Regions from separate parts of the Streptomyces griseus subsp. griseus genome, predicted to be linked through region 1. Evidence: riboswitches for the same ligand, from Rfam matches in the RefSeq annotation. Region 1 holds a riboswitch; each other region holds the start of a gene.

Region 1 (10,435 bases):
CAGGAAATCGCCAGGAAGGCCGGCACCACGAGCCGCACGCTCCGGCACTACGGGGAGCTCGGTCTCCTCGTGCCGAGCCGGGTCGGGAGCAACGGCTACCGCTACTACGACCAGGACGCCCTCGTCCGGCTGCAGCGGATTCTGCTGCTGCGGGAGCTGGGGCTGTCCCTGCCCGCCATCAAGGGGGTGCTCGAAGGGCAGCGGGACACGGCCGTGGCGCTGCGGGCGCATCTGCGGCTGCTCGAACAGGAGCAGGCGCGCATCGGGCGGCGGATCGCCTCGGTGCGGACCACTCTCCACAGGACGCAGGAGGGGATGGAACTCATGGCCGAGGAAGTGTTCGACGGGTTCGACCACACCGCTCATGAGCGGGAGGTGACCGAGCGGTGGGGGCGTGAGGCGTACGAGGAGGGCGACCGCTGGTGGCGTTCGCTCGGGGAGAGGGGGAAGCGGGCGTTCCGGGACGAGCACGAAGCCATCGCGCGGGACTGGGGGGCGGCCAAGGAGGCCGGGGTGGGTGCCGGCAGTGACGTGGCACAGGAGATCGCCCGGCGGCACTGTGCGTGGCTGTCCACGACGGTCGCTCCCAGCCGGTCGTACGTCATCGGGCTCGGCGAGATGTATGTCGCCGATCCGCGCTTCGGAAAGAACTACGATCGATACGGGGACGGCACCGCCGCCTTCGTACGGGATGCACTGACGATCTACGCGGGACAACGGCTCTCCGGCTGACCACGGGGAGCGCAGGGGTTCCCGGCCGCTTTCCCCCTATTTGGCCGACGACGAGTCGCCGCACGGCGCGGCTCCGGGAAGCCTGGACGGGGCGCGGTACCGTCCGCAGCCGTGGCCGGACCGGGCAGGAGTGCACAGGTGGGGATGGCGGAGAAGGGGCGTGGACGCGTGACGGGGAGCTTCGGCCTCCCGGGGCGCGGGCTGTCCGGCTCCGGGCGGGTGAAGACCGGTTCCGGGCAGGGTAAGGCCGGCTCCGCGGGGCGGGGGAAGCCGGTGGTGGCCCGGAGCGTCGGGACCCGGCGGTTCGTCCGGCTGCTGCCGGTGCTGCTGATCTGCGGCGGGCTCCTCTTCGACTCGATCGCCCCGCCCAACTTCACCGCCGTCCCCATCTTCGTGGCCGCGCCGCTGATCGCCGCCCCCTTCTTCTCGCTCGCCAGCACCATCCGTACGGGCGTGGCCGCGGTCCTCTCCGTCATCGCGATGCGGCTCTCCGACGGGACGTCCACCCAGGTCGTCCCGGTCATCGAGATGATCACGGTCCTCACCGCCGCCGCCCTGGCCCTCGTCATCAACGGGGTCGTGCGCCGCAGCAACGAGCAGCTGGCCTCGGCGCGGGTCATCGCGGAGACGGCCATGCGGGCCGTGCTGCCGACCCCGGCGGAGCGGATCGGTGGGCTCCAGGTGGCGGCGCGGTACGAGGCGGCGCAGGCGGACGAGTTCGTCGGCGGGGACCTGTTCGCGGTGGCGGACACCCCGCACGGCGTACGCCTGGTCGTCGGGGATGTGCGTGGCAAGGGGCTGGACGCCGTGGAGGCGGTGGCGGTGATCATCGGGGCGTTCCGGGAGGCCGCCGAGCAGGAGCGGTCCCTGGAGGGCGTGGCGCAGCGGCTGGAGCGGGCGCTGGCCCGGGAGGGGACGCGGCGGTACGGGCTGGACGCCATGGAGGGGTTCATCACCGCCGTGCTGGCCGAGATCCCGCCCGGTTCGGCCTCGCTGCGCCTGGTCAACCGCGGCCACCCCGAGCCGATCCTGCTGCACGCGGACGGGGCTCTGGAGGTCCTCGCGCCGTCCGTGCCCGCGATGCCGCTGGGGATGGACCTGGGGGTGTGGCCGGACCGGTCCGACGAGTGGGAGCTGCCCGGCGGCTCGACGCTCCTCGCCTTCACGGACGGGCTCTCCGAGGCGCGGGACGCGAGCGGGGTCTTCTACGATCCGGCGGCCCGGCTGCGCGGCCGGATCTTCCCCGGCCCCGAGGAGCTGCTCTCGGCGCTCACCGACGACGTACGGCTGCACACCGGGGGCCGGTCGACGGACGACATGGCGCTGCTCGCGGTCAGCCGGCCGGCGGAGGGGCAGGCGCCGCGGCGTACGACGGTGAAGATCGTCGGCCGGGGCGATGACACGGTGCGTAACTGAAGAGCATCGCTCCGCATAACAGTTGACACACCATCAGAAAAAGAGGTGTGGGCGAGGGGTCGTCAAGTCGTCCGATTCGGGCCGCTTGTGGACGGTAAGTCCCTGCTGGAGTCGTTAATGATCAACACGAACAGCTTGGAATCGGGCCCGTCCGTCTATTAACGTTCGATAACGCAGCGCGGTCGTCCCAGCCGTCGTCAGAGACGGCGCCGTGCGCGAGCGCCGAATCCCGCAAGGGAACCGGGGAACCACCTACATGGGGTGAATCGGACGCCTGTGTCTCGTGAGAGGCGGAGGGGCCCGTAGGAGACCTTCCTGCTCCGAACCCGTCAGCTAACCCGGTAGGCGAGAAGGAAGGAAAGGAGCGCGCCCACGTGGCGTCCAACCAGCCTGCCCCTGAGGCCCCGTCACCCTTCACTGCCGATGGCCTCGGTGGTCCGGAGCGGACGTGGGAGGAGTGGAACCCCACCGCGGAGTCCGTCCGCCCCGTGCGCGGCAAACACCGCGTGGCCAAGCAGCGCGGCCTCGCCCGCAGCTCCACCGTCCTCGGGGTCGGCGTCATAGCGGCTGTCGGCGCGGGTGGCATGGCCACCGCCCAGTCCAAGCCCCCGGTCTCCATCTCCCTCCCCGATTCCATCGCGGACAACCTCCCCGACGCCAAGTCCCTTCCCGGCGTCGGGGCCTTCATGTCCGACGAGGCCGAGGCCGCCCCGGTCACCGCCGCCCCGCTCACCACCGCGGGCATCACGACCGCCGAGGCCGACCAGGGCACCACCGACGCCGGTGAGGCACTGCGCGCCCGCATCCTCCAGCAGGCCGAGCAGCAGCAGGCCAGCGCCGACGCCGAGGCCGAGGCCGCCGAGGAGAAGGCCGCGGCCGAGAAGGCCGCCGCCGACGCGAAGAAGCAGCAGGACCAGGCCGAGGCCAAGGCCAAGGCCAAGATCGCCGCCGAGAAGAAGGCGGCGGAGGAAGCGGCCGCGAAGAAGGCCGAGGAGGAGCGCCTCGCCAAGCTCCGCGCCAGCTACACGCTGCCCACCTCGTCGTACACGCTCACCTCGACCTACGGCCAGTCCGGCGCGATGTGGTCCTCGGGCCAGCACACCGGCCTGGACTTCGCCGGGGCGGCCGGTTCGCCGCTCAAGGCCGTGCACAGCGGCACGATCACGTCGGCCGGCTGGTCCGGTTCGTACGGCTACCGCACCGTCCTCCAGCTGGAGGACGGCACCGAGCTCTGGTACGCCCACCAGTCCTCGATCGACGTCTCGGTCGGCCAGAAGGTGAGCACCGGCGAGACCATCGGCCGCATGGGCGCCACCGGCAACGTGACCGGCGTCCACCTCCACCTGGAGGTCCGCACCGCCGGCGGCTCGGCCATGGACCCGGCCGCCTGGCTGAACAGCAAGGGCCTCTCCGTCTGAGACCTGGGTACGTCGCTCGTCGCCGTCCCTTCGCCCACCCCGGCAGCCCTGACGCTCACCCCCCGACGTCAGGGCTGCCGGTCTCTCCGGTGGGGTACGGGGGAGTACCTGGCCCAGCCATGGAATATGTGGCTCCGGCGCCGCCGTTGAACACCCACATGACTTCTCTGCGCCCCCTCGGCAGCTCCGGCCTCCAGGTCTTCCCCCTCTCCCTCGGCGGCAACGTCTTCGGCTGGACGGCGGACGAGGCCCAGTCCTTCGCGGTCCTCGACGCGTACGCCGCGGCGGGCGGCAACTTCATCGACACCGCCGACGCCTACACCGCCTGGATCGAGGGCAACCACGGCGGCGAGTCGGAGACCGTCATCGGCAAGTGGCTCGCCTCGCGCGGCAACCGCTCCGACATCGTCGTGGCCACCAAGGTCGGCGCCCACCCCGACTACAAGGGGCTCTCCGCCACCACCGTCAAGGCCGCCGCCGAGCAGTCGCTGCGCCGCCTCGGCACCGACCACATCGACCTCTACTACACGCACTTCGACGACGAGACCGTCCCGGTCGAGGAGATCATCACCGCCCTCGACCAGCTGGTGAAGGACGGCAAGGTGCGCCACATCGCCGCCTCCAACATCAGCCCGGAGCGGCTCCAGGCGTCGCTGGACTTCTCCGAGCGCGAGGGCCTGGCCCGGTACGTCGCGCTCCAGCCGCACTACAACCTGGTCTCCCGGGACACCTACGAGGGCCCGCTCCAGGAGACCGCCGCCCGCGCCGGGCTCGCGGCCGTACCGTACTTCGCGCTCGCCGCCGGTTTCCTCACCGGCAAGTACCGCCCGGGTTCGAGCGTGGAGAGCGCCCGCTCGGCCAAGGCGGGCGAACACCTGGAGTCGGAGCGCGGCCGCAAGGTGCTGGCCGCTCTCGACAAGGTCGCCGCGGAACGGGATGCCGAGATCGCCACGGTCGCCCTCGCCTGGCTCGCCGCCCGCCCCACGGTCGCGGCCCCGATCGCCTCGGCCCGCACGGTCGACCAGCTCCCCGCCCTGCTGGCCGTCGCCGACCTGGAGCTGACGGACGCGGAGCTGACGGCGCTCACGGAGGCGTCCGCCTGAGCCGGACCGCCTGAACCGCCTTACGGGGGAGGCGGGGTGGGGCGGCTGTAGGGGGCGTGGTGGCCGTCCTGGCTGTGCGGGCCGTGCGGATCGTGCCGGCTCTGTCGCCCGTACGGGGATGGCTGCGGGGCCGGGGTGCCGTGCGCGGTTCCGTAGCCCTGGCCGTAGCTGTATCCCTGCCCCGGCCCGTAGCTGTACCCATGGCTCTGTCCGTAGCCGTAACTCTGGCTCTGCCCGTACGCGTACCCGTATCCGTACGGCAGGGGCGGGCGCGGCTGTGGGCGTGGACGCGGGCCGGTGCCCGTCATGCGGGCCGCGTGGGTGAGGGCCGGGGCGGCGATGTCGCGGCGTTGCCAGAGGTGGTGCAGCAGCTCCCGTTCCCGGGCGGCGAAGTCCGGGCCCACCGCGTCGTGGCGGGCGCGGCGGCGCAGGCCGGCCAGGGTCGTCGCGAACGACTCGTACTCGGCGACCGCGCGGGCCGCCGCCCGGCCCCGGGAGCGGTCCTGCTTGCCGTGCCAGTGGCGGGCCAGGTCGCGGGCCACGCCCCTGGTCCGCATCGAGGAGAGCGCGAGGGGCTCGGCCGGGGTCAGCCAGCCCGCCGTGGCGTACGCGGGGAGTTCGGCGGCGAGCGTTCGCAGCTCCCGTCGGCGCCACCAGACCGCCAGCCAGACCACCAGCGCGAAGACCGGGACCATCACCACCGCGTACACCGCGTAGAAGCCGTACGGGCCGAAGGCCGACGAGCCGTTCCACAGCGCGTGCAGGCCCATCGCGAAGAGCAGGCCGAGCACCGGCAACGCGATCCGGCGGACCCGGTGGTGGCGGGCGCTGATCGCCGCGAAGCCGAAGCCGAGACCGGTGAGCACCGTGAACAGCGGGTGCGCGAACGGCGACATCACGATCCGTACGAAGAACGTCCCGGCCGTCACCGAGGCGATCCCGGAGCTGCCCAGCTGCTGGTCCTCGTCGAAGGCGTTGCCCAGGTAGAGGATGTTCTCGGTGAAGGCGAAGCCCGTCGCGGTGAAGCCGGCGACCACGATGCCGTCGACCACGCCCCGGAACTCCCGCCTCCGGAAGATGAAGATCAGCAGAACGGAGACGGCCTTGGCGCTCTCCTCCACGACCGGGGCGATCACCGTCGCCCCCAGGGTGTCGGCGCTCGTCGGGTCGGCGGTCGCCGTGGCGATCCAGCGCATCGCGAACGAGTTGGCGATGATCGCGACGAGCGCGGCGGCGCACGCACCCCAGGCGAAGGAGAAGATCAGGTTCCGCCAGGGGCCCGGCTCCACCCGGTCCAGCCAGCGGAAGGCGGCCATCAGGAGCGGCACCGGCAGCACCGCCAGACCGAGGCCGACGAGGAAGCCCTCGGGACCCGTCTGCTCGCGGACCAGGGCCAGGATCACCAGCCCGCACAGCGCGAGCGCCACGATCACCGTCCCGGCGCGGAACACCTTGCTGCGCCACACCATGCCGACGCGGCGCGGCCGGTACGTCCACCGGCCGCGCTCCGGCACGGCGCCCAGCACCTCCTCGGGCCGCTGCTCGTTGAGGACCGGGACCGCCGGCTGCCACTGCTGGTACTGCACGGAACCGTCGGACACCCCTCGACCCTAACGAGGACCACGGACACCCGGCGACGGTGCATCCGGCCAGGACATGGCCGGACCGGGCGATGCGCCGGGCTCTGTGGCAGGTGTTGTCTCAGATACGGGCGAACAGCAGGTCGTGCACCACATGGCCCTTGTCCAGACCCTGGCCCTCGAACCGGGTCAGCGGCCGGAACGCCGGACGCGGCGCGTATCCGCCGTCCGCCGCCGTGTTCGCGAAGCGGGGGTGCGCGGTCAGCACCTCCAGCATCTGCTCCGCGTACGGCTCCCAGTCGGTCGCGCAGTGCACGATCGCGCCGGGCTTGAGCACCGGGGCCACCAGGTCCAGGAATTCCGGCTGGATGAGGCGCCGCTTGTGGTGGCGGGCCTTGGGCCAGGGGTCCGGGAAGTAGACCCGCAGGCCGTCGAGGGACTCGGGGGCCAGCATCTCGCGGAGCAGGATCACCGCGTCGCCGTTGGCCACCCGTACGTTGGTGGAGCCCGCCTTGTCCGCGAGGCCCAGCAGGTTGCCCTGGCCGGGGGTGTGGACGTCGACGGCGAGGATGCCGGTGCCCGGGTCGTCGGCGGCCATCCGGGCGGTGGCCTCGCCCATGCCGAACCCGATCTCCAGGACGACGGGCAGGCCGTCGAGGAGCTGGTCCAGGTCGAGGACGCGCTTGCCGTCGATGTCCAGGCCCCACTTGGGCCACAGCCGCTCCAGGGCGTCCTGCTGGCCGGTGGTGACCCGGCTGCGGCGCGGCTGGAAGCTGCGGATGCGGCGCTCGTGGTGCGACCCGGCCGGGTCGGCGGCGGGGCCACCGGGGAAGCGGGGCTCCTGGCGCAGCCGGCGCGCACGCTCGAAGGAGGCGGCCCGCAGGGCGGCGGCTTCGTCGGCGGTCGGCTCCGTGGAACCGGTCGCCGGCGCGTGGACCGTCGTGGTGTCGGCGTCGGCGGACAGCACGGCTTCGTCGGCCGTCCCGGATCCGGGGGCCGCGGCGGAGGTGGGGTTCAAGGGCTGCTCAGACACAATGACCCGATTCTACGGCGGGCGGCCTCCACCCCGTCTCCTGAGCCCGGCGCAGCGCCAGCCGCGCCACCTCCCGTCCGATCGGCAGGCACGCCGTCGCGGCGGGCGAGGGCGCGTTGAGCACGTGCACGGTGTGCGGGGCCTCGCGGATCAGGAAGTCGTCGACCAGCGTGCCGTCCTTCAGCACCGCCTGGGCCCGTACCCCGGCCGGTGACGGGCGCAGGTCCTCCTCCCGTACGGCGGGGAGCAGCCGGCGTACGGCCTGGGTGAAGGCGGACTTCGAGAGCGAGCGGTGCACCTCGCCCGCCCCGTACCGCCAGTGTCTGCGGGCGATGTGCCAGGTGCCCGGCCAGCTCAGCGTGGACAGGAGTTCGGCGGGGCGCACCACCGGCCAGCCGTACCCCTCGCGGGCCAGGGCGGGGACCGCGTTCGGCCCGAGGTGGACCGAGCCGTCGAAGCCCCGGGTCAGGTGGACGCCGAGGAAGGGGAAGGCCGGGTCCGGCACCGGGTAGACCAGGCCGCGCACCAGCTCGGGGCGGGCCAGCTCGTAGTACTCGCCCCGGAACGGCACGATCCGCACCTCCGGGTCGTCGCCCGCGAGCCGGGCCACCCGGTCGCAGTGCAGCCCCGCGCAGTTGACCAGGGTCCGGGCGCGGACCACCAGCCCGTCCGCCGTGCGCACCGCCACGCCCCAGGCGCGCCGGTCTATCGCCGTGACCTCCGCCCCGTACCGCACGATCCCGCCGGCGGCCGTGACCTCGGTCGCGAAGCGGGTGGCGACGGCCGTGAAGTCGCAGACGCCGGTCGTGCCGACCCGGATCGCCGCGAGGCCCCGGACCTCGGGCTCGTACTCCGCGATCTGCGCCGGGCCCAGCTCCCGCACCGGCAGTCCGTGCTCGCGGCCGCGCTGGACCAGGCTGTGCAGCCGGGGCAGCTCGGAGCGGTCGGTGGCGACGATCAGCTTGCCGGTGACGGCGTGGGCGATGCCGTGCTCGGCGCAGAAGCCGGCCAGCTCGGCGGAGCCGCGCAGCGCGTACCGCGCCTTGAGCGAACCGGGGCGGTAGTAGATCCCGCTGTGGATCACTCCGCTGTTGCGGCCGGTCTGGTGGCGGGCGGGGCCGTGCTCCTTCTCCAGGACCGTCACCCGGGTGCCCGGAGCGGCCCTCTGGAGGGCGTACGCGGTCGACAGACCGACGATCCCTCCGCCGATCACCAGCACATCGCAGTCGTACGCCGCGTGCGTCATCATCACGCCACCTCCCACCCCGATAGTGCACTGACCCACTGACAGCGGGCTCAAACCCGATCCGGGCAGGGCGTGGCGCACCATCGGGGCGCCCGCACCGGACGCCCGGCCCGGACCCGGGCCACGAGCACCGGCTCAGACCTGGGTCACCAGCAGCGGACGGGCCCGCTCCCGCAGCTCGGCGACGCGCGGCTCGTCCCCGTACGGTTCGAGCCGGTGGAGCAGATCGCGTACGTACTCGGTGGTGCGTGCGGAGGAGATGCGGCCGGCCACCTCGACCGCCCGGGTGCCCGCCGCGCAGGCCGCGTCCAGGTTCCCCGACTCCAGCTCGGCGACGGCGGAGACGACGAGCCGCAGTCCGTGGCTCCGGACGAACTCGTCGGTCGGCCGGGAGAGCGCCTGCTCGGTGAAGCGCCTCACCTGGCGGGGCGCCTTCAGGTCGCGGTAGCACTCGGCGGCGTCCGCGGCGAACCGGTCGTAGCTGTAGAAGCCGAGCCAGGACGGGTCCGCGTCGCCCGCCCGGGACCGCTCCAGCCAGCTCTCGGCGCCCTTGAGCGCGGCCCCCGCGGCCGGTGCGTCGCCCGCCTTGGCGTGGGCGCGGGCCTCCACCAGCCGGAAGAAGCTCATGGTGCGGGCGGTCGCCAGGCCACGGTTGCGCTCCACGGCGGCCTGCGCGAGGTCGACGCCCTCGTCGGCGAAGCCCCGGTAGGTCGCCTGGAGGGACATCGAGGCGAGGACATAGCCGCCCAGGGGTACGTCGGCGGCGGCGCGGGCCAGGCGCAGGGCCTGGATGTAGTAGCGCTGGGCGGCCTCCTGCTGGCCGGTGTCGAACGCCATCCAGCCCGCGAGCCGGGTCAGCTCGGCCGAGGCGCCGAACAGGGCCCGGCCCACCTCGTCGGTGTACGAGCCGAGGAGCAGGGGTGCCGCGTCCACGCGTAAGCACTCGGGGACCATCGAGGAACGCCAGTCGCCGCCGCCGTACTTGGAGTCCCAGCGCCGGGCGTCCTGGGCCGCCTCGCGCAGCTTCATGACGTCGCTGTGGCCCACCCGCAGCGGTGAGGCGTCCGCGACGGACTCCGGGCCGGGCTGCACGGGCACGGAGCCGCTCGCCGCGCCCGGGGGTGTGTGCGGATGGTGTGCGCCGCGGCCGTCAGGTCCGCCCTGCGGTCCCCGGGGACCGGGCGTGCCGGGGCTGTCCTGGCCGCCGCTCCGGGCGCCGAGGATCGCCGCCTGTGCCGCCGTCGGGTCGCGGGCGACCGACGGATCGGCGGGGGTTATCAGCCAGCGGGACGCGGGGGTCGCATAGGCGCTCACCGCGAACGAACCGGCCAGCGACTGCCAGATCCCGCCGCCGCCCCTGCGCCCGGCCAGATCCAGCCGGTACAGCTCGGTCGCCGACCTCACCGCCTCGCCCACGTCCCGGGGGAAGGCGAGGCCGACCTCCGGCGCGGGGTCCGCGTCGGCGAGACCGATCTCGTGCAGCGGGACCGGCCGGCCGAGCTTGGCCCCGATCGCCGCCGCGATCAGATGGGGCGCCGCACCTTGCGGCACCATCCCCTTGGCGACCCACCGGGCCACCGAGGTCTTGTCGTAGCGAAGTGTCAGACCGCGCTGTGCTCCGAGGTCGTTGACCCGCCGGGCGAGCCCGGCGTTACTGATTCCCGCGAGGGCGAGAACCGTGCCGAGCTTCTCGTTCGGCCCGCGTTGCTCCCTGGACATGCGCCACCCCTCGACACACAGACAGCCGCCGCGTCACCGAGGACGGCGCGCGGCATTCGTACCGATGCTCCCCAGGTTCGAACCCCCGTACTCCGCCTGCACACGCATGTGGCCGAGCCCCGAGGAATATGCCCCCCTGCTGAGAACACCAGTAAACACAGCGTAGTTCTCCCCATCCCTACCGTTAA
Region 2 (10,435 bases), 610 kb from region 1:
CGACGCACAGCTCGGCGGGGGCGTCGGCGGCCTCTCCGGAGGGGCCGACCAGCTCACGTACCAGCGTGTACTGGGCGTGGTTGGTGTCCTGGTACTCGTCGACCAGGACGTGGCGGAAGCGGCGGCGGTAGTGCTCGGCGACGTCCGGGAAGGCCTGGAGGAGGTGGACCGTCGTCATGATGATGTCGTCGAAGTCCAGCGCGTTGGCCTCGCGCAGACGGGCCTGGTAGAGCGCGTACGCCTGGGCCAGGGTCTTCTCGAACCCGTCGGCGGCCTGTCCCGCGAAGGTCTCCTCGTCGATGAGCTCGTTCTTGAGGTTGGAGACCTTGGCGGTGAAGGACTTCGGCGGGTAGCGCTTGGGGTCCAGGTCCAGATCGCGGCAGACCAGGGCCATCAGCCGCTTGGAGTCGGCGGCGTCGTAGATCGAGAACGACGAGGTGAAGCCGAGCTTCTTCGACTCGCGGCGCAGGATGCGGACGCACGCGCTGTGGAAGGTCATGACCCACATCGCGTTGGCGCGCGGCCCACCAGCTGCTCCACGCGCTCCTTCATCTCGCCCGCGGCCTTGTTGGTGAAGGTGATCGCGAGGATCTGCCCCGGGTGCACCCCGCGCTCGGCCAGCAGATGGGCGATGCGGTGGGTCAGCACCCGGGTCTTGCCGGAGCCGGCCCCGGCGACGATGAGCAGCGGGGAGCCGGCGTGCACGACGGCGGCGCGCTGCTCGGTGTTCAGCCCGTCCAGCAGCGCCGCGGCGTCGATCACCGGGCGCGGGTGACCGTCCCGGTAATACCCGTCCCGGGGCGGCGGGGGCGCGTCGAAGACACCCTCGAAGAGACCCTCCGGCACCGCTTCGGGTGCGTGGTCCTCCGGGGGCGGCGGCGGGCCGTCCTCCGTGGACTGGAGGCCGGTCAGGAAACTGTCGTCAAAGAGGCTGCTCATCGCCATCCGAGTCTAGGGGGCCGCACCGACAACGTTCGGCCGAAGGCCACAAGCAGCCATCCGGCCCCGTACGCACGGAGAGCGGACTTTCACGTTCCGTGAAGGAGTGCCCGGTCGGAGGGGGTGCGGGGACCCCGATCCGAAAAGGTCACGAAAATGTATCGGGCATATCGCTCATCCTTCTTCCCAGCGGTGCCACGCGTTGGCTAGCGTGCTGGGTCAGGTGATCCGTTATCTCCCTGAGACGAACCGCGTCTCACGGTCACCTCTGCCGAATCCGTGCCGCCCTCCCGGCGGTTCGGAACCGGGGACCCACACGCACAACCGGGGTGAATCGGTCCGTACCCTCGCATCCGGACCGTAGGACAGCCTTCCGTTCCGTCCGAACCCGACAGCTAACCCGGTAGGCGGTCCACGGAAGGAGATGCCGGTCTTGGCATCGCATCGCAAGCCGCGCACGAAGGTGCGCACCACCCCCGCCGTCGGGTTCACGACGGCCGCGCTGGCCTCTGTGACGCTGCTCTCCACGCAGAGCGCGACCGCCGCCCCCGCCGAGCCGAAGCCGGCCATCGAGGACGTCCAGAAGAAGGTCGACGAGCTCTACCGCCAGGCGGGCAGCGCGACCCAGCAGTACAACCGGGCGAAGGCCGCCTCCACCGCCCAGCGCGCCAAGGTCGACACGCTGCTCTCCGATGTGGCGAAGCGGACCGAGAAGATCAACGAGGCCCGCCGGGAGCTGGGGTCCTACGCGGCCGCGCAGTACCGCACCGGCGGTATCGCGCCCACCGCGACCTTCTTCCTGGCGGACGACCCGCAGGCGTACTTCGACCAGAACCAGGTGATGAGCCGGTCGACGGAGCGGCAGCAGAAGGCCGTCGACGACTTCCGTGCGCAGCAGGCGGCGGCGTCGAAGAAGCGCGCGGAGGCCGTGAAGAGCCTGGAGTCGCTCACCGAGACGCAGACCACCCTGCGCTCCAGCAAGCAGAAGGTGCAGACGAAGCTCACCGAGGCCCGGTCCCTGCTCTCGAAGCTGACCGCCGAGGAGAAGGCGCGGCTGGCGGAGCTGGAGCGCAAGAAGGAGGCCGAGGCCAAGGAGAAGGCGGAGAAGCTGGCCCGCAGGCAGGCCGCCGAGGCCAAGGAGCGCGAGGCGGCGGAGAAGAGGGCCCGCGAGGAGGCCGCCAAGGAGTCGGGCGGGGACAGCGGTTCCGGTTCCGGCAGCGGTACGGGTACGGGTACGAGCCCGGGGTCCGGTACGGGTACGGGGACCGGGGCGGGCGGCAGCTACGCCACGAAGGCCGAGAAGGTGCTGGCCTTCGCCCGCGCCCAGATCGGCAAGCCGTACGTGTGGGGGGCCTCGGGCCCGTCCTCGTACGACTGCTCCGGGCTGACCCAGGCGGCCTGGCGGGAGGCGGGGGTGACGCTGCCCCGGACCACCTGGGACCAGGTGAAGGTGGGCACGCGGGTCGCCACGTCGGACCTCCAGCCCGGGGACCTGGTCTTCTTCTACGACGACATCAGCCACGTCGGCATCTACAAGGGCGACGGGATGATGATCCACGCCCCGAAGCCGGGGGCGAACGTCCGCGAGGAGTCGATCTACTACATGCCGATCTACGGCAGCGTGCGCCCGGCGTAGTGCCGCCGAGGGGGCGGTCGCGTCGCAGCGGCCGCCCCGGGGCCCTTCAGGTGCTCAGGCCCCCAGGTCCCTCAGGCCCCTCAGGTCCAGAGGGTGGCGATGAAGATGTTGGCGGCCGTCAGTCCGCCGACCGCCGCGAACGCGCCCTTCTCGACCTTCTCCTCGTCCCGCTTGACGTAGACGAGCGCGAGGATGACGACGAGGAGCGCCAGCTTCACGCCGATCTTGATGTTGTTGACGGCCTGGTCGTCGGCCTGGTTGAGCCCGACCAGGGCGACGCCGGTGACCAGCATGGTGAGCGCGCCGTGCAGCATGGCGGGAACGAAGCGCGCGGTGCCCGCGCCCATGGCCTTCATCTGGGTCAGGAAGCCGCCCAGCAGGGAGGCGATGCCGATGATGTGCAGGGCGACGAAGACGCCGATGAGTGCGTTCATGGCTCCGGAGCCTAGCCATGGCCAGAGCATCGCCGATCAGTGAGGCAAGCCTTTCTTCGGCCCTTCGCCGGAACTGTCCGCCCCGCGCCCGAACCTGCCGGAATGATCAGTTCCGACTCCACATCGCCGGTCGTCCGCCGACGAAGAAACGTCACATCCGGGCAATAGCTGTCATGGCGAACCTTTTCCGTGCGCCCGGATTAGCGTCCCTGGCGGACCTGTCGGCATCCCCCGGCGGGCAGCCGACAGGAAGGATGCCGCCCCCGTGGCCGCGCACCGGAAATCCGCTCACCGGAAACCCAAGCAGCGCCCCTTCACCGGCCCTGCTGCCCGCACCGCCGCCACCCTGGCGCTCGCCGGGGCAGCCACCGCCACCTCGGCCACCGGCGCCGGCGCCGCACCCGCCGAGCCCGCACCCACCGCCGCCCAGGTCCGGGCCAAGGTCGACCGGCTCTACCACGACGCCGAGGTCGCCACCGAGAAGTACAACGGGGCGAAGGAGAAGGAGGCGGCCGCCACGAAGGCGGTCGACACCCTGGCCGACGAGGCGGCCCGCCGCACCGACCGCCTCAACACCGCACGCCACACGCTCGGTTCGATGGCCACCGCCCAGTACCGCACCGGCGCGCTGGACCCCGCCGTACAGCTGGCGCTCTCCTCGGACCCGGACAGCTACCTGGAGCGCGCCGCCCACCTGGACCGGGCGGGCGACCGGCAGGCGAGCCTGCTCAGCTCCATCCGGCGCCAGCTCTCCGGCATCGCCCGGGTCAAGGCCCGCGCCGACCAGGAGACCGAGGCGCTCGCCGCCCGCCGTGCCGAGTTGCAGGAACACCGCACCGCGATCCGGACCAAGCTGGCCGACGCCCGCTCGCTCCTGGCCACCCTCACGGCCGCCGAGCGCGCCGCGTACGAGCGCTCGGCCGACGCGGCCCACGGCGGCGGCCCCGCGGCCCCCGCCGCCCGCTCAGCCACCCACGCCGACCGCTCGGCGCCCCGCGCCCCGGTCGCCGCGCCCAACTCCCGGGCTGCGCGGGCCGTCTCCTTCGCGCACGGGGCGATCGGCAAGCCGTACGTCTGGGGCGCGACCGGTCCCAACGCCTTCGACTGCTCCGGCCTGACCCAGGCGGCCTGGCAGGCGGCGGGCGTCAGCCTGCCCCGCACCACCTACACCCAGATCAACGCCGGGCAGCGGGTCTCCCGCTCCGAACTGGCCCCCGGCGACCTGGTCTTCTTCTACTCCGGCATCAGCCATGTCGGGCTCTACATCGGCGGCGGCCAGATGATCCACGCCCCGCGCCCCGGAGCGCCGGTGCGGATCGCGCCGATCGATCAAATGCCTTTCGCCGGAGCGACCCGGGTGGCATAGTCCCCGGCGCCGGTCCCTCTCCCGCCGAAGGAAACCCCGTATGCCGATGGCGAACTCCGTCCAGGACTACGCCCGCACGCTCACGCTGCGCACCTCCACCCACTACCGGGTGGGCCCGTTCACCGTCCGGTACAACCCGGGCTGGGGGCTGAAATACGCCAACTTCGCCATCCCCGACCAGGACGCGGAACCCACGGCGGACGAGGTGGCGTCCCTGGTCGCGGCGTTCCGGGAGCGGGAGCGGCTGCCGCGCCTGGAGTTCCTGCCCGCCTGGGCCCCGGCCGTCGAACCGGCCCTGCTGGCCGCCGGGTTCACCGTGGAGAACCGGGCCCCGCTGCTCGTCTGCGACCGCGACGGCCTCCGTCCGCCGAAGCCGGTCGACGGCCTCCGCATCGCCGTGCCCACCACCGGGACGGATTTCCTCGACGCCGCCCGCGTCCAGCACCACGGCTTCGGCGGCGAGGGCGAGCCGGAGCTGGGGACGATCACCTGGCTGCGCACGGCGGCGGCCGGTGACGGGGTCGCCGCACTGGCGGTCCTGGACGGCGCACCGGCCGGGGCGGGCGGCTGCTCCGTCCCGATCGACCGCCTCAGCGAACTGGTCGGCCTCGCCGTCGCCGCCCCCTTCCGCCGCCGGGGCATCGGCGCCGCGCTCTCCGCGTGGCTGACCGAACGGGCCCTGGACCAGGGGTGCCGGGCCGTCTGGCTGGAGCCGGGCGACGCCGACGTGGAACGGATCTACGCGAGCATCGGCTACCGCCGGGTCGGCGAGAAGGTCAACATCTCGCTGCCCCTCTGAAGCCGGAGCGCGGCTGAGCGATGCCCGGCCCGCACGGCCCGCCCCGCTCGGCTCAGACCAGCCGTCGCGCCGTCGCCCACCGGGTCAGCTCGTGCCGGTTGGAGAGCTGGAGCTTGCGCAGCACCGCCGAGACATGCGACTCCACCGTCTTCACCGAGATGAACAGCTGCTTCGCGATCTCCTTGTACGCATACCCCCTGGCGATCAGCCGCAGCACCTCGCGCTCGCGCTGGGTGAGGCGGTCCATGTCCTCGTCGACCGGCGGGGCGTCCGTGGAGGCGAAGGCGTCCAGCACGAAGCCGGCCAGGCGCGGGGAGAAGACCGCGTCGCCCTCCTGGACCCGGAAGATGGAGTCGACCAGGTCGGTGCCGGTGATCGTCTTGGTGACGTAGCCCCGGGCGCCGCCCCGGATCACCCCGATGACGTCCTCGGCGGCGTCCGAGACGGAGAGCGCGAGGAAGCGGACCGGGTCCTCGGCCGCACCCATCAGCGGGGCGCAGCGGCGCAGCACCTCGACGCCGCCGCCGCCGGGGAGGTGGACGTCGAGGAGGACGACCTCGGGGCGGGTCGCCGTGATGACGGTGACCGCCTGGTCGACGTCGGCGGCCTCGCCGACCACTTCGACGCCAGTCTCCTCGGTGCGGCCGATCTCGGCCTGCACGCCGGTGCGGAACATCCGGTGGTCGTCGACGAGCACGACCCGTACCCGTCGCTCCGGGCCCCCGGTGGCTTCGGTGTTCTCGGTCATTCGCTCGCCCTTTCCATCTCCAGCTCGACCTCGGTGCCCCCGCCGGGCACCGAACGAAGCCGGGCAGTGCCGCCGTTGCGCTGCATCCGGCCGATGATTGATTCTCGTACGCCCATGCGGTCGGCAGGAACCTCGTCCAGGTCGAAGCCAGGACCCCGGTCCTTCACGGAGACGAAGACCGTGGCGCCCTCGACCTCGGCGAAGACCTGCACGGCACCGCCCTCGCCACCGTACTTGGCGGCGTTGACCATCGCCTCGCGCGCGGACTGCATCTGTGCGCCCAGCTTGTCGTCGAGGGGGCAGTCGCCGACGACCACGACCTCCAGGGGGACGCCGTGCTTGTCCTCCACCTCGGCGGCGGCCCGCTTCACCGCCTCGGCCAGGGTCTCCGGCTCGTCGTCCTCGTCCTTGCCGGTGCCCTCGGGGTTGTAGAGCCAGTTGCGCAGCTCGCGCTCCTGGGCCCGGGCCAGGCGTCTGACCTCGCCGCCGTCGTCCGCGTTGCGCTGGATCAGGGTGAGGGTGTGCAGGACGGAGTCGTGGACATGGGCGGCGACCTCGGCGCGCTCCTGGGCGCGGATGCGCATCAGGCGCTCCTCGGAGAGGTCCTGGACCATCCGGACGAGGTAGGGGCCGGCCAGCAGGGCGATACCGGTGAGGACGGCGATGGCGGCGGTCAGCACGTTGCCCAGCTGGGCGGCCGAGCCGCGCACCACCATGAAGACGGCGAGCCCGAGGCCCACCAGCGCCACTCCGGCCAGCGCGCGGGCCAGTTGCAGCAGCCGGCGGCGGCGGCCGACCTCCATCCAGCGGGCGCGCCGGGCGTTGTCCGCCTGGCGCCAGACGAGGACGGAACCCGCGCCGATGAGGAGCGTCGGCCAGATGTAGCGGTCGGCCTTGCTGCCCATGTCCACGTTGGCGACGAAGACGACGGCCCCGATGAGCAGGGCGACCAGCGCGAAGAGCTGGCCCGGGTCCGGTTTACGGAGCTTGCGCCGGCCGTCCGCCGCCATCTCGAACACCGAGCGCGGGGCGTGGACGCCGCCGACACCCCCGACGCCGAGGGGGACGACGATCCAGAAGACGGCGTACAGCAGGGCGCCCAGGCCGTCGCTGAGGAAGAGGCCGAGGAAGACGAACCGGACCCAGGCGACCGGCAGCCCGAGGTGTCCGGCGAGCCCGCGCGCGACGCCGCCCAGCATCCGCCCGTCGGCGCTGCGGTACAGCTTGCGCAGCGGCGGCTCCTCCGGGTCGGAGGCGAGTGAGCTGTGCCCGGCTCGGGCGGTGGCGGCTGGCATACCCCGATCGTCACACGCGGCGGGGGCGGGAGGCATCAGGGTAGACCCCCTGATCGACCCTGATGCCAGCCCCACCCCCAGGGGCTGATCCTCACGGCGCTCCCCCTGCGGGACCCCCGGCGCAAAATCAGGGACCGGCCAGGGTCGGCGCGGCTCCCACCAGCGGGTGCGGGCCGTCACCATGGAGGTATGACCGCTCCTTCGGACGCCTCCCCCGGCGTCGCACCCCCCGACGCGCCGAAGCCGCAGCTGCGGCGCAGCCCGCGGCAGAAGATGGTGGCCGGGGTCTGCGGCGGGCTCGGCCGGTACTGCGACGTGGACCCGGTGATCTTCCGGATCGTGCTCGGCGTCCTCTCGGCGACCGGCGGGATCGGCCTGATCTTCTACGGCTTCGCCTGGCTCCTGCTGCCCCTGGAGGGCGAGGAGGAGAACGAGGCGCGCCGGCTGCTGTCGGGCCGGGTCGACGGGGCGTCGCTGGTGGCGCTGCTGCTGGCGCTGATCGGCTGCGGGCTCTTCCTGTCGATGCTGGGCAACCGGGGCATGCTGGCGTTCGCGGCGCTGCTCACGGTGGCCGTCGTCGGCTGCTCGGTGTGGACGCAGTCCCGCAGGACGTCGGCGCCGGAGGACCCGGCGGCCCCGCCGGGCACCCCCGCCGCCCCGGCCCACCCGCACGCCGGTGGCCTCGGCACGCCCCCGCCGGAGGTGAAGGCGCCGCCGACGCCGGGCGGTCCGTCGTGGTGGCGGGACCCGATCGTGAAGGACGGTACGACGGGGCCGGTCGGCCCGGGCTATCTGTGGGGTCCCCCGGACACCGATGTGGGCTCGGCGCAGGCCGAGGTGCGGGCCGGGCGGCCCAGCCCGGCCGCGCCGTTCCGGCCGCCGGCTCCGGCGCCCGCCCCGCCGGGACCGCGGTCGATCGGCGGCCTGGTCTTCCTGACCGCGCTGGTGGCGGGCGGCCTGGGCACCGGGCTGAGCTGGGAGCACCACCCGCTGGGGACGGCGTTGCAGATCGGTCTGGTCGCCGCGCTCGCGGTCTTCGGGCTCGGTCTGCTGGTCTCCTCGGCGCTGGGGCGGACCGGGTTCGGCACGGTGACGGCGGCGATGATCACGGCGGTCCTGCTGGCGGGCGCGACGATGCTGCCGAAGGAGATCAGCACGGACTGGGCCCGCCAGGAGTGGCGTCCGGCCGGGGTCGCCGCCGTACAGCAGCGGTACGAGCTGGGCAGCGGCGATGCCCGGCTGGACCTGTCCGGCGTGGTGGTCCCTCCGGGCGGGACCCTGCGCACCCGGCTGGAGGTCGGGGCGGGGCGGGCGGCCGTCGTCGTCCCGAACGGTGTGACGGTGAAGGCGCGGGCCGAGGTGGGTCTCGGGGAGATCCGGCTGGAGGAGGGGCAGCGGGTCCAGGTCCGCATCAACAGCGACCAGTCGACGCGGCGTACGCTGCCGCCGCCCGAGGGCAGCGAGCCGGCCGGGACGATCGAGCTGGAAGTGGAAGTCGGGGTCGGACAGGTGGAGGTCAGCCGTGCTGCGTCATGAGTTCCGGCCCGGACGGGCGGTGGCGGGTCTGGCGATGCTGGCCCTCGCCGGGGGGTACGCGGCGGACGCGGCCGGTGTGTGGGAGGTGCCGTGGGCCTTCTTCCTGGCGGTGTTCGTCGGCGGCCTGTGGCTGGCCACCACGGCGACCTGGACCGCCTACATGCTGCGGCGGCGCCGGGAGGCGAGGAAGGCGTCCAGGGAGAACATCGAGGCGCCCGCGAGCACCAGGGGCAGCCACGCCATCAAGTAGGGCAGGTCGTTGCCGTAGTAGTACGGGGTGGCCTGCCAGCTCACCGTCAGCCAGAGGCTCAGGGAGATCAGCGCGCCGCCGAGCGCGGCGAGCCGGACCCAGAGGCCGACCAGGGTGCCGAGGCCGACGAGGAGTTCGCCGATGGCGATGGCGTAACCGAACCCTTCGGGGCTCTTGAGCGCCAGGTCGACGAGGGCGGGGATCGCGGAGGAGTCGCGGACCCCGCGCATCATCTCGCCGATGGAGCCGGGGCCGGTGGCGGAGAGGAACCCGCTGTCCGTCAGCTTGTCGAGACCGGCGTAGACGAAGGTGACGCCGAGGAAGAGCCGCAGCGGCAGCAGGGCGTACTCACCCGCCCGCTCACGCAGCCCCTTCCGCTCGTCCAGACCGTACGAACCGCCGCCGTAACCGTTCATCACCACTGCCCCGCTTCCCGAAGATCCGTCACCTGACCATACGTACGCCTGTACGGCGCCGCTCACCAGGGCTGCGGAGCGATCGGTGGCAGAATTCGGGGAGGGCGGGTCAGTCCGTCACATCGATCGGACAGCGGTTGGTCTCCACGCCGGCGGCCGTGACGACCTGGACGTCGACGGTCCCCGGCTCGACCTCGACCGGCACGGGGACGGTGAGGACGGTGTCGGTCGGGTTGGCGAAGCCTCCGGCGACCGGGATCAGCGGTACGTGGACGTGGACCGTGCCGATCCGTACGACGAGCCGGGCCAACCGGTCAGGGCTGCCGGCGCCGGGCGGTACGAAGCCCGCGCCCCGGATCTCGATGTCGTCGCCGGTCCGGATCGGGGCGTCCAGGTCCCCGGCCTCCCGGGTCCGTACGACGGACAGCACGACGGGGCGGCCGCCCTCCGCGTACTTCCCGGCGAAGTACGTCGCCGCCGAGACCACCACCAGCAGGGCGAGGCCCCACGGCAGGTCGGGCAGCTGCTCGGGGCGGCGGGCCAGACGGACGGCGGCGAACAGCACGGCGACGGCGCTGACCAGCACGTACTGCACATCGGTGAACGAGCCGCGCCCGGAGTCGTCGGTGAGCAGATCGGCCGCGCGCGGCCGGTCCGCGCGCAGCTTCTGGAGCCGCTGGCCCAGCACCCGTACGGTCACCACGCGGCGTACGACGACGGCGACCGCGCACACCAGCGCGAGCACGGCCACCATCCCGGCGGACCGCACCAGGTCGAGTCCCTCGAGCAGCGCGTCCCGGTCGTCCGGGTCCGAGGCGCCCGCCAGCTGGAGGGCGAGGACGAGCACGGCGAAGACGGCGAGCAGGACCCAGGCGGCGGCGACGGCCCGGGAGGTGGAGAGCCGGTTGTCCTCCCCGATCAGCGGGGCGAGGAGGCCGCCCCGGGCGCGGTGGAAGCGGGCTGCGACGGTCAGCAGGGAGGCGGTGACGACAGCGGCGGCCAGGGCGGCGGTGCGG
Region 3 (10,435 bases), 1.8 Mb from region 1:
ACGACGACCTGGGCGCCCTCGACGACCATCTCGCCGTCCACCGTACGGGCGTTGTGGGTGGCGCGGGCGCCGCACCAGCAGAGCGCCTCGACCTGGAGCGCCTCTATCCGGTCGGCCAGTTCGATCAGCCGCTGGGAGCCGGGGAAGAGCTTGGTGCGGAAGTCCGTGGTGATGCCGAACGCGAAGACGTCCAGGCCCAGATCGTCGACGACCCGGGCCAACTGGTCGATCTGGACCGGGGCGAGGAACTGCGCCTCGTCCACGATGACGTAGTCGACCCGGCCACCGCGGCTGACCCGGTCGACGATGTGCGCGTAGACGTCCATGCCCTCGTCGGCCTCGACGGCGTCCGTCACCAGGCCGAGCCGGGAGGAGAGCTTGCCCTCGCCCGCCCGGTCGTCGCGAGTGAAGATCACGCCCTGGAGGCCCCGCGCGGAGCGGTTGTGACCGATCTGCAGGGCCAGCGTGCTCTTTCCGCAGTCCATGGTTCCGGAGAAGAACACCAGCTCGGGCATGAGGGGACGAGCACCTTTCAGAACAGCGGAGGGGGAAACGCGGTTACGAGCGTACTTCGAGCAGCGGGACGAGCTGTTCGACGGGGGTCAGGGAGCCGTGCATGCCGACCATCGCCGACTCGTGCGGCTCGTTGACGGACGCCGTGATGACGACGTCGTCGTGGGCGGCGGCGACCACATCGCCGATCCGGCCGTACACTCGCTCGTCGATGACGGGCCCGAACCAGCCCGCCGCGATCGCCTCGTCCCTGCTCGCCACCCAGAACTGCTCGCCGAGCACCTCGCGCCAGACGGCCAGGACGTCGCCCTGGGCCCCGGGCACCGCGTAGACATGGCGGGCGCGGCCCTCGCCGCCGAGCAGGGCGACGCCCGCGCGCAGCTCCCAGTCCTCGTCGAAGTCGATCCGGGACTGCTCGTCGAACGGGATGTCGATCATGCCGTGGTCGGCGGTGATGTAGAGCGCGGAGCGCGGCGGCAGCTGCTCGGCGAGGCGCTGGGCGAGCCCGTCGACGTACATCAACTGGCCGCGCCAGGCGTCGGAGTCGACGCCGAAGCGGTGGCCCTTGCCGTCGACCTCGCTGTAGTACGTGTAGACGAGCGAGCGGTCACCGGCGGCGAGGCGCTGGGCGGCGACGTCCATCCGGTCCTCGCCGGAGAGCCGGCCGAGGAAGGATCCGCCGCTGAGCGCGACCTTGGTGAGCGGGGTCTGCTCGAAGTCCGGGGAGGAGACCTGCGCGGTGTGCACGCCCGCCGCGTCGGCGAGCCGGAAGACCGTGGGGTAGGGCTGCCAGACCTTCGGCGCGGTGAACGGCTTCCAGCGGAGCTGGTTCATCAGCGCGCCGGTCTCCGGGTTGCGCACGGTGTAGCCGGGCAGACCGTGCTCGCCGGGCGGCAGCCCCGTACCGACCGAGGCGAGCGAGGTCGCGGTGGTGGAGGGGAAGCCCGCGGTGATCGGCTGCCCGGTGTTGCCGCGCGAGGTGGGCAGCAGGGAGTGCAGGAAGGGCGCCTCGTCCGGGTGGGAGCTGATCTGCTCCCAGCCGAGGCCGTCGATCAGGAAGACGCAGTTGCGGTCGGCGGGCGTCAGTTCGGAGATGGTGGCGGTGAGGCCCGCCACCCCCTGCCCGGCCGCGAGCGTCGGCAGCAGGTCGGCGAGCGAGCCGCTGCCGTACGCGGGGACGGGGGCGGTGTCGAGAGCGAGCGGGACCGGGTCCGGCCAGGCGGGCTGGACCATCACCGGCCGGTCGCCGCGGTGGCGGCCGTGGCCTCGGAGAGCGACTGGGCGAAGGCGAGGGTCTGGCGGACGGCGTCGGGGCCGTCGCCGGCCTCGCTGACGCGCAGGCTCAGGTCGTCGGCGGTGGAGCTGCCCGTGTAGCCGTGGTCGGCCTCGCAGTTGGCGTCACCGCAGGCGGCGGGCTCCAGGTCGATCCGGGAGACCGCGCCCCAGCCGATGGTGAGGACGACCTCGCGGGGCAGCGTGCCCGCGACGTACTTCTCCGGGTTGGCCACCACGCGGCTGACCACGACGGAGGAGATCCGGTCCAGCTTGACCGACTCCGTGGAGGTGGTGGCGTACGGCGTCGGGGAGCTGGTGTCGGCGGCCTGCTCGTCGGTGTGGCTGACGATGAACCGGTGCTCGGTCAGCACGAGGACCGTGGCATGGCGGCGGACCTCGTTGGAGTCGAACGTGGTCTCCTGATGGACCAGGTACGAGGCGACCGGCTCCCCGCCGACGGCGGCCTCGACCGCCTCGGCCACGAGGGCCGGGTAGTAGCCGCTGCGCTCGATCGCCGCGCGCAGCCCCTGGGTCGTCGTACCGGTCTTTGCCATGTGCACCATCCTACGGGGGGCCGGTGGCTGCCTGGGACCTGTCAGTAGTTCGGGAGGCGGCGCGGGCCCAGGTCGCCGCGCGGGGGCGGCGGGGCCAGCCGGACGCTCGCGCCGAGGACGGTGAGGCCGTGGGGGGCCACGACGACCGGTTCCAGCGCCACGGAGACCACTTCGGGGTGGTCGTCGACCAGCCGGGAGAGCCGCAGCAGCAGCTCCTCCAGCGCCGGGGTGTCGACCGGGGCCGAGCCGCGCCAGCCGAAGAGGACCGGGGCCGCCTTGATCGACCGGATCAGCTCGGCGGCGTCGCGGTCGGTGACCGGGACCAGCCGGTGCCCGGTGTCGCCGAGCAGCTCGGAGGGGGCGCCCGCCAGACCGAAGGAGAGGACGGCCCCGGCGGCTGCGTCGATGGAGGCCCGTACGACCGTGTCCACACCGCGCGGGGCCATGGACTGGACGACCGGGAGGAGTTCGGCGGGTTTGCCGAGGAGCTCGGTGAACTCTCCGTACGCCCGGCGCAGCGCGTCCTCGTCCGCGAGGTCCAGCCGTACGCCGCCGAGGTCGGCGCGGTGGCGCAGGTGGGGTGCGGTGGTCTTCAGCGCCACCGGGTAACCGAGGCGGGCGGCCGCGGCGACGGCTGCCCCGGGGTCCGGGGCGGGGAGCGTGGGGCGTACCGGGATGCCGTAGCGGCCGAGCAGCTCGCGGGCCTCGTCGTGGGCGAGGGTGCGGCCGCGCGGGTCGGGGTGGGGCCGAGCAGGGTGTCGATCAGGGCGGCGGCGCCGGGCTCGTCGGTGGTCTCGTCCAGGAACTCGGGCACCTTGCCGGGCGTGGCGGCCTGGCGCCGCCACTGGGCGTACTTCACCGCTTCGGACATCGCCCGTACGGCCCGCTCGGCGGCGGGATAGGCGGGGATGCGGCCGGGGCGGACCGGCGGCTCGCCTCCTTCGGCCTCTCCGGCTCCCTGGGGCGCGGTCTCCGTGGGGGTGGGCGCTCCGGACGCGCCGGAGGGCTGGGCGGCGAGCGTCGTGGGCCGGGTGCGGGGTGCGGCCGTGCTGCTCGCGGCGGCCAGGGCCTCCGCGAGGCCGCCGATCTCCACATGGACGACGGCGACGGGCTTGGCGGGGCTTCCGGCCGCGGCGCCGTGCAGGGCGGCGGCCAGCACCTCGCCGTCACCGGTCTCGGCCTCGCCGTTCTCCCCCACCCACGGGATGGCGGTGACGACCACGGCGTCGCAGCTCCCGTCGGCGAGCGCCTCGGCCAGCGCGTCCTTGAAGTCCTGTGGGGAGGCGGCCGTGGTGAGGTCGATCGGCGGGCGCGGGCGGAGCCCCTCGGCGAGGCAGGCGTCGTACGTGAGGAGGCCGAGGGACTCGGAGTTGCCGAGGATCGCGACCCGGGGTCCGGCCGGGAGCGGCTGCCCGGCCAGGAGCAGCCCGGCGTCCACCATCTCGGTCACCGTGTCGACCCGGATCACGCCCGCCTGCCGCATCAGGGCGGAGACGGTGGCGTCGGGGATGCGGCTGACGGGGACGGCGTGGCCGGGCGGGTTGGTGCCGCTGTGCCGGGCGCCCTTCACCACGACGACGGGCTTCAGGGCGGCGGTGCGGCGGGCGAGGCGGGTGAACTTGCGGGGGTTGCCGAGTGATTCGAGGTAGAGGAGGGCGACGTCGGTGTCCGGGTCCTCGAACGAGTACTGGAGGAAGTCGTTGCCGGAGACATCGGCCCGGTTGCCCGCAGAGATGAACGAGGAGAGCCCCGCGCCGCGCCGGTGGAGTCCGGAGAGGAGGGCGATGCCGATCGCGCCGGACTGGGTGAACAGGCCGATCCGGCCACGGGCGGGCGACTCGGGGGCGAGGGAGGCGTTGAGCCGGACGGACTCGGCGGTGTTGATGATGCCGAAGGCGTTGGGGCCGATGATCCGCATGCCGTACGAGCGGGCCTGGCGGACCAGTTCGCGCTGGAGCTCGCGGCCGGCCGAGCCCCGCTCGGCGTAACCGGCGGAGAGGACGACGAGGCCCTGGACGCCGTGTTCGCCGCAGTCGGCGACGGCTTCGGGGACCCGGTGGGCGGGGACCGCGATGACGGCGAGGTCGACCCGCTCGTCGATCTCGCCGAGCGAGCGGTGGGCGGGGACGCCGTCGAGGGTGGCCGGCCCCTCGTCGAAGGCGCGGTTCACGGCGTAGGTGCGGCCGGTGAAGCCTGCGGCGAGGAGGTTGCGCAGGACCGTGCGGCCCACTCCCCCGGGTGTGCGGCCGGTACCGATCACCGCGACGGAGCCGGGGGCGAGGAGGCGCTGGACCGAGCGGGCCTCGGCGCGCTGCTCACGGCCGCGCTGGACGGCGAGGGACTTCTCGGTGGGTTCGAGGTCGAGGGTGAGGTGGACGGAGCCGTCCTCGAAGCTGCGCCGCTGGGTGTAGCCGGCGTCCCGGAACACCTTGATCATCTTGTTGTTGGCGGGCAGCACCTCGGCGGCGAAGCGCCGGATACCCCGCTCGCGGGCGACGGCGGCGATGTGTTCGAGCAGCGCCGAGGCGACTCCACGGCCCTGGTGGGCGTCCTGGACGAGGAAGGCGACCTCGGCCTCGTCGGCGGGGGCGGAGGCGGGCCTGCCCTGTCCGTTGATGCGGTCGAAGCGGACGGTGCCGATGAACTCACCGCCGATCGTGACGGCCAGCCCCACCCGGTCGACGTAGTCGTGATGGGTGAAGCGGTGCACGTCCCGGTCGGAGAGGCGGGGGTACGGGGCGAAGAACCGGTAATACTTCGACTCGTCGGAGACCTGCTCGTAGAAGCTGACCAGCCGCTCGGCATCGTCCGTGGTGATCGGCCTGATGCGCGCGGTGCCACCGTCGCGGAGCACCACGTCCGCTTCCCAGTGGTCGGGGTACGCGTGATGCGGGCTCAGCTCCGGCTCGGGCTCCATGGACAAAGCCTACGGCTGACATCCCGGTCGCGGAGGGATCGGTACCGGGGCAGTCTGAGGACGGCCGGGACAGGAGCTCGTCGGAGGGGAGGCCGGGCACGGCAGTACGCACCGCATGAGAGACTGGTCTAGACAACCGTTGATATGTGAAGGGCAGAACCATGGCTGAGCGCCGCGTAAACGTCGGTTGGGCCGAGGGCCTGCACGCCCGCCCCGCTTCCATCTTCGTCCGTGCCGCCACGGCTTCCGGCGTCCCCGTGACGATCGCCAAGGCCGACGGCAACCCGGTCAACGCCGCCTCCATGCTCGCGGTGCTGGGTCTGGGCGCGCAGGGTGGCGAGGAGATCGTGCTCGCGTCCGACGCGGACGGCGCCGAGGCCGCCCTGGACCGTCTGGCGAAGCTGGTCGCCGAGGGTCTGGAAGAGCTTCCCGAGACCGTCTGACGATCCCCGGGGCCGTTCAACGGCGACGGACTTCGAGCCGTGGTTCCCCTGAGGGGGGCCACGGCTCTTTCGTTATTCACGATGCCGATACGCCGATCGGCCACCACTTACCCGCACGGCCGATGACCACTTAATTCGGGCAGCACGAATAAAGCCCTCGGCAATTACTTCTCTTTGTATACGGCGTCCTTGTTAATGGCGGACACCCGCGATGTTTACGCCGTGTTGCGAAGAACTCACCCGGGGCGGCGGCGCCGCGCGCCGACCGGGGCGGTCCGGGCGGCGCAGCCGGTGCGCCCCGGCGGCCCGTTCCGCATGCTGGGCGGTGAGCGCCCTGGCCCGTTCCGCGTCGCCGCGCGCCACCGCGTCCACGATGGCCCCGTGCTCGGCCCAGGAGTCGACCGGGCGGGCCGGCTGCTCCACGGCGTACATCCAGGCGACCTTGTGTCTGAGCTGGGTGAGCAGGGCGATGAGGCCGGGGCTGCCGGAGGCCTGGGCCAGGGTCTCGTGGAACCAGCCGCCCAGCGACCGCAGATCCTCCCCCTCGCCCCGCCGGGCCCGCTCCTGGCCCAGCCTGACCAGCCCGCGGAGCACCTTGAGGTGGGCCTCCGTACGGCGCTGGGCGGCCCGGGCGGCGCCGAGCGGCTCCAGGAGCATCCGCACCTCCAGCAGGTCGGCGGCCTCCTGCTCGGTGGGCTCGGCGACACAGGCCCCGGCGTGCCTGCGGGTGACGACGAAGCCCTCGGACTCCAGGGTGCGCAGCGCCTCGCGCACCGGGACGCGGGAGACGCCGTACCGCCGTGCCAGCAGCTCCTCGGTGAGGCGGCTGCCGCGCTCGTAGACACCGGAGACGATGTCGTCACGGATCGCCGTGCATACCGAATGCGCGGGAATGCGCATGTCCGAACCTCCGCCTTAATCCCCGCGAAACGCGGCCGGCCGACGCCTGTTCCGTGACTCTATTGCAATCTGCCGGAATTTCCGATGGCAGGCCGGAATTGATGGATATCTTCTGGCCAGGGGCGGGGAGTGGCGGGGCGCCGTACGAGGCTTTCCCGGCGCATGCCGAAGGCCCCGGTGGGAAACCGGGGCCTTCGTCGGTCAGGGGTCGCGCGCGGTGAGGTCAGACGTTCACGCCGTGCGAGCGCAGGTAGGCGACCGGGTCCATGTCCGAGCCGTACTCCGGGGTGGTCCGGGCCTCGAAGTGGAGGTGCGGGCCGGTGGAGTTGCCGGTGGAGCCGGAGACGCCGATCTGCTGGCCGGAGGTGACGCTCTGGCCGACGGAGACGCCGATCGAGGAGAGGTGGCCGTACTGGGTGTACGTGCCGTCCGTCATCCGGAGCACGATGTTGTTGCCGTACGCGCCGCCCCAGCCGGCCTCGACGACCGTACCGGCGCCGACCGCGACGACGGAGCTGCCGGAGGCGGCGCGGAAGTCCACGCCGGAGTGGCTGCCGGAGGACCAGAGGGCGCCGCCGGACTTGTAGCCGGTGGTGACGTACGAGCCGGCGACCGGGAGGTGGAAGGCGTTGAGGCGGGCGCGCTCGGCGGCGCGGGCGGCCCGGGCCTTCTCCTCGCGGACCTCCTGGGCGCGGGCCTCGGCCTTGCGCCGGGCCTCCGCCTTCGCCTTGGCCTTCGCCGCCTTGGCCTTGGCTTCCGCGGCCGCCTTGGCCTTCGCCTCGGCGACGGCCTGGGCCTGCTGGTGCTGCGCCTGGGCCTGGGCGTCGATCTGCTCGGCGAGTGTGGCGTCGAGGGCGATGGCCTGGGTGAGTCCGGTCTCGGCGGCCTTGGGGGCCTCGGAGTCGGCTGCGGCTGCCGGGGAGGCCAGGGAGCCGAGGACGCCGGTGGTGGCCAGGGCCGCGACGCCGGCGACCTGGGCGCTGCGGCGCGTCAGGCGGCTCGGGGCACGGTGCTTCCCGGTGGCACGGGTGAACGCCATGGAGGGGCTGATCCTTTCCTTCCTTCTCGCCTACCGGGTTAGCTGACGGGTTCGGAGCAGGAAGGTCTCCTACGGAGCTCCGTGCCGGGTCACGGCACGGGGATCCGATTCACCCCAGGGACTGCGTGGGTCCCCGGCTCCCCAGGCTCGCGCCTGACGGGGACTCGGCGATGGCTGCCCGGCGCCGCGGGTGCGGCATACGGGTGACGGACAGCCGGGCCGACGCTAGACAAGGCGACTTCCCATCACCAAACGGGCAGGGGGATTTGTCGCGCATCCCACAGGACATAGAGCAGCCGAAACCAATAAGAGGCATGAAAAGCCCTTAACGGACAAAAAGGAGGACCCCAGCGGCTGACGCTCCGCCGGGGTCCTCTCAGTGCTGGTGTGTGCCGACGCGGCGTCAGCCGCTGACGACGGTCACCTCTCCGATGCCGAGCGCCTTCACCGGCTCCGCGATCTGTGCCGCGTCGCCCACGAGGACCGTGACCAGCCGGTCCACCGGGAAGGCGTTGACCACGGCCGCGGTCGCCTCCACGGTGCCCGTCTCGGCGAGGCGGGCGTACAGCTGGGCCTGGTAGTCGTCGGGGAGGTGCTGCTCCACCTGGTCGGCCAGGGTGCTGGCGACCGAGGCGGCCGTCTCGAACTTCAGCGGGGCGACGCCCACCAGGTTCTGCACGGCCGTCTCACGCTCGGCGTCGGTCAGCCCCTCGGCCGCCAGCGTCCGCAGGACCTTCCAGAGGTCCTCCAGCGCCGGTCCGGTGGACTCGGTGTCCACCGAGCCGCTGATCGCGAGCATCGCCGCGCCGCCCGAGTCGGGGCCGGTGGAGCGCAGGACCTGGGCGAAGGCGCGGACGCCGTAGGTGTAGCCCTTCTCCTCGCGCAGCACCCGGTCGAGACGGGAGGTGAGCGTGCCGCCCAGGCAGTAGCTGCCGAGGACCTGGGCCGGCCACACGCGCTCGTGCCGGTCGGCGCCGATGCGGCCGATCAGCAGCTGGGTCTGGACCGCGCCGGGGCGGTCCACGATGACCACGCGGCCGGTGTCGTCGGCGGTGATCGGCGGGACCGGGCGGGCCTGGGCCGTGTTGCCCGACCAGTCGCCGAGGGTGTCGGCGAGCAGGGCGTCCAGGTCGATGCCGGTCAGGTCGCCGACGATGACCGCCGTCGCGGTGGCCGGGCGGACGTGGGCGTCGAAGAAGGCGCGTACGGCGGCGGCGTCGATCCGCCGCACGGTCTCCTCGGTGCCGAGCCGCGGGCGGGACATCCGGGCGGTGGCCGGGAAGAGCTCCTTGGAGAGCTGCTTGGCGGCGCGCCGGGACGGGTTGGCCTGCTCGTGCGGGATCTCGTCGAGGCGGTTGCCGACGAGCCGCTCGATCTCGCTCTCGGCGAAGGCCGGGGCGCGCAGGGCCTCGGCGACCAGGCCGAGCGCCTTGCCCAGCCGGGAGGCCGGGACCTCCAGGGAGACCCGGACGCCGGGGTGGTCGGCGTGCGCGTCCAGAGTGGCGCCGCACCGCTCCAGCTCGGCGGCGAACTCCTCGGCGGTGTGCTTGTCGGTGCCCTCGGAGAGCGCGCGCGACATGATCGTGGCCACGCCGTCCAGACCCTCGGGCTCGGCGTCCAGCGGCGCGTCCAGGAAGATCTCCACGGCCACGACCTGCTGGCCGGGGCGGTGGCAGCGCAGCACGGTCAGCCCGTTGGGCAGGGCGCCGCGCTCGGGCGCGGGGAAGGCCCACGGCCGGGCGGTGCCCGGGGTCGGCTGCGGGTGGTACTGCATGGCTACTCCAGTCACGGCGGCGTCGCTCACTTGTCCGCCCCCTCGGGCGCGTCGGTGGCCTCTTGGGCATCCTCGGCCGGCTCGATGGGCTCGTAGACCAGCACCGCCCGGTTGTCGGGGCGCAGGGCCGCCCGGGCCGCCGCGCGCACCTCCTCGGCGGTGATGTCCAGGACGCGTCCCACGGCGCTCAGGGCGAGCTGCGGGTCACCGAACAGGACCGCGTAGCGGCACAGTTCGTCCGCGCGGCCCGCGACCGTCCCCAGCCGGTCCAGCCACTCGCGCTCCAACTGCGCCTGGGCCCGCTCCATCTCCTCCGGCGTGGGGCCTTCCTCGGCGAACCGGGCCAGCTCCTCGTCGACGGCGGCCTCGATCGTCTCCACCTCGACACCGCCGGAGGTCTTCACGTCCAGCCAGCCCAGCGAGGGCGCCCCGGCGAGCCGCAGCAGCCCGAAGCCCGCCGCCACCGCCGTACGGTCGCGGCGGACCAGGCGGTTGTGCAGCCGGGAGGATTCACCGCCGCCGAGCACGGTGAGCGCCAGGTCGGCCGCGTCACAGGCGCGCGTGCCGTCGTGCGGCAGGCGGTAGGCGGCCATCAGCGCACGCGCCGGGACCTCCTCGTGGACCACTTCGCGCAGCTGCTCGCCGATGATCTCGGGCAGGGTGCCGTCGCGCGGCGGCTGCTTGCCGTCGTGGGAGGGGATGGAGCCGAAATACTTCTCGACCCAGGCGAGGGTCTGCTCGGGGTCGATGTCCCCGACGATGGAGAGCACCGCGTTGTTGGGCGCGTAGTACGTACGGAAGAACGCGCGGGCGTCCTCCAGCGTGGCCGCGTCCAGGTCGGCCATGGAGCCGATCGGGGTGTGGTGGTACGGGTGGCCCTCGGGGTAGGCGAGGGCGGTGAGCTTCTCGAACGCGGTGCCGTAGGGCACGTTGTCGTAGCGCTGGCGCCGTTCGTTCTTGACGACGTCGCGCTGGTTCTCCATGGACTCCTCGTCGAGGGCGGCGAGAAGGGAGCCCATA

The links. A riboswitch is a leader RNA that binds a small molecule or an ion and turns the genes downstream of it on or off. The one in region 1 is predicted to bind cyclic di-AMP.
Region 2: it holds a riboswitch for cyclic di-AMP, as region 1 does, so the genes downstream of both, D6270_RS21165 (C40 family peptidase) here and D6270_RS18115 (M23 family metallopeptidase) in region 1, are expected to answer to the same signal.
Region 3: it holds a riboswitch for cyclic di-AMP, as region 1 does, so the genes downstream of both, D6270_RS26210 (M23 family metallopeptidase) here and D6270_RS18115 (M23 family metallopeptidase) in region 1, are expected to answer to the same signal.

Annotation. Positions count from the first base shown of each region.
Region 1 covers NZ_CP032543.1:4,043,501-4,053,935, forward strand. The annotation lists gene D6270_RS18105 (MerR family transcriptional regulator) at 1-732, shown strand, start outside; gene D6270_RS18110 (PP2C family protein-serine/threonine phosphatase) at 877-2,148, shown strand; cyclic di-AMP (ydaO/yuaA leader) riboswitch at 2,359-2,511, shown strand; gene D6270_RS18115 (M23 family metallopeptidase) at 2,523-3,566, shown strand; gene D6270_RS18120 (aldo/keto reductase) at 3,725-4,669, shown strand; gene D6270_RS18125 (PrsW family glutamic-type intramembrane protease) at 4,690-6,270, opposite strand; gene trmB (tRNA (guanosine(46)-N7)-methyltransferase TrmB) at 6,371-7,216, opposite strand; gene lhgO (L-2-hydroxyglutarate dehydrogenase) at 7,275-8,531, opposite strand; gene D6270_RS18140 (NsdA family TPR-like regulatory protein) at 8,664-10,247, opposite strand.
Region 2 covers NZ_CP032543.1:4,654,984-4,665,418, reverse strand. The annotation lists partial or broken gene pcrA (DNA helicase PcrA) at 1-939, opposite strand, end outside; cyclic di-AMP (ydaO/yuaA leader) riboswitch at 1,199-1,365, shown strand; gene D6270_RS21165 (C40 family peptidase) at 1,364-2,575, shown strand; gene D6270_RS21160 (hypothetical protein) at 2,656-3,009, opposite strand; gene D6270_RS21155 (C40 family peptidase) at 3,275-4,375, shown strand; gene D6270_RS21150 (GNAT family N-acetyltransferase) at 4,416-5,174, shown strand; gene D6270_RS21145 (LuxR C-terminal-related transcriptional regulator) at 5,227-5,922, opposite strand; gene D6270_RS21140 (ATP-binding protein) at 5,919-7,217, opposite strand; gene D6270_RS21135 (PspC domain-containing protein) at 7,407-8,753, shown strand; gene D6270_RS21130 (hypothetical protein) at 8,740-9,003, shown strand; gene D6270_RS21125 (DoxX family protein) at 8,910-9,419, opposite strand; gene D6270_RS21120 (hypothetical protein) at 9,529-10,435, opposite strand, start outside.
Region 3 covers NZ_CP032543.1:5,800,455-5,810,889, reverse strand. The annotation lists gene D6270_RS26240 (thymidine kinase) at 1-515, opposite strand, end outside; gene D6270_RS26235 (alkaline phosphatase family protein) at 559-1,746, opposite strand; gene D6270_RS26230 (DUF5998 family protein) at 1,746-2,342, opposite strand; partial or broken gene D6270_RS26225 (GNAT family N-acetyltransferase) at 2,384-5,259, opposite strand; gene D6270_RS26220 (HPr family phosphocarrier protein) at 5,421-5,702, shown strand; gene D6270_RS26215 (GntR family transcriptional regulator) at 5,895-6,602, opposite strand; gene D6270_RS26210 (M23 family metallopeptidase) at 6,826-7,641, opposite strand; cyclic di-AMP (ydaO/yuaA leader) riboswitch at 7,655-7,821, opposite strand; gene D6270_RS26205 (M16 family metallopeptidase) at 8,045-9,415, opposite strand; gene D6270_RS26200 (M16 family metallopeptidase) at 9,442-10,435, opposite strand, start outside.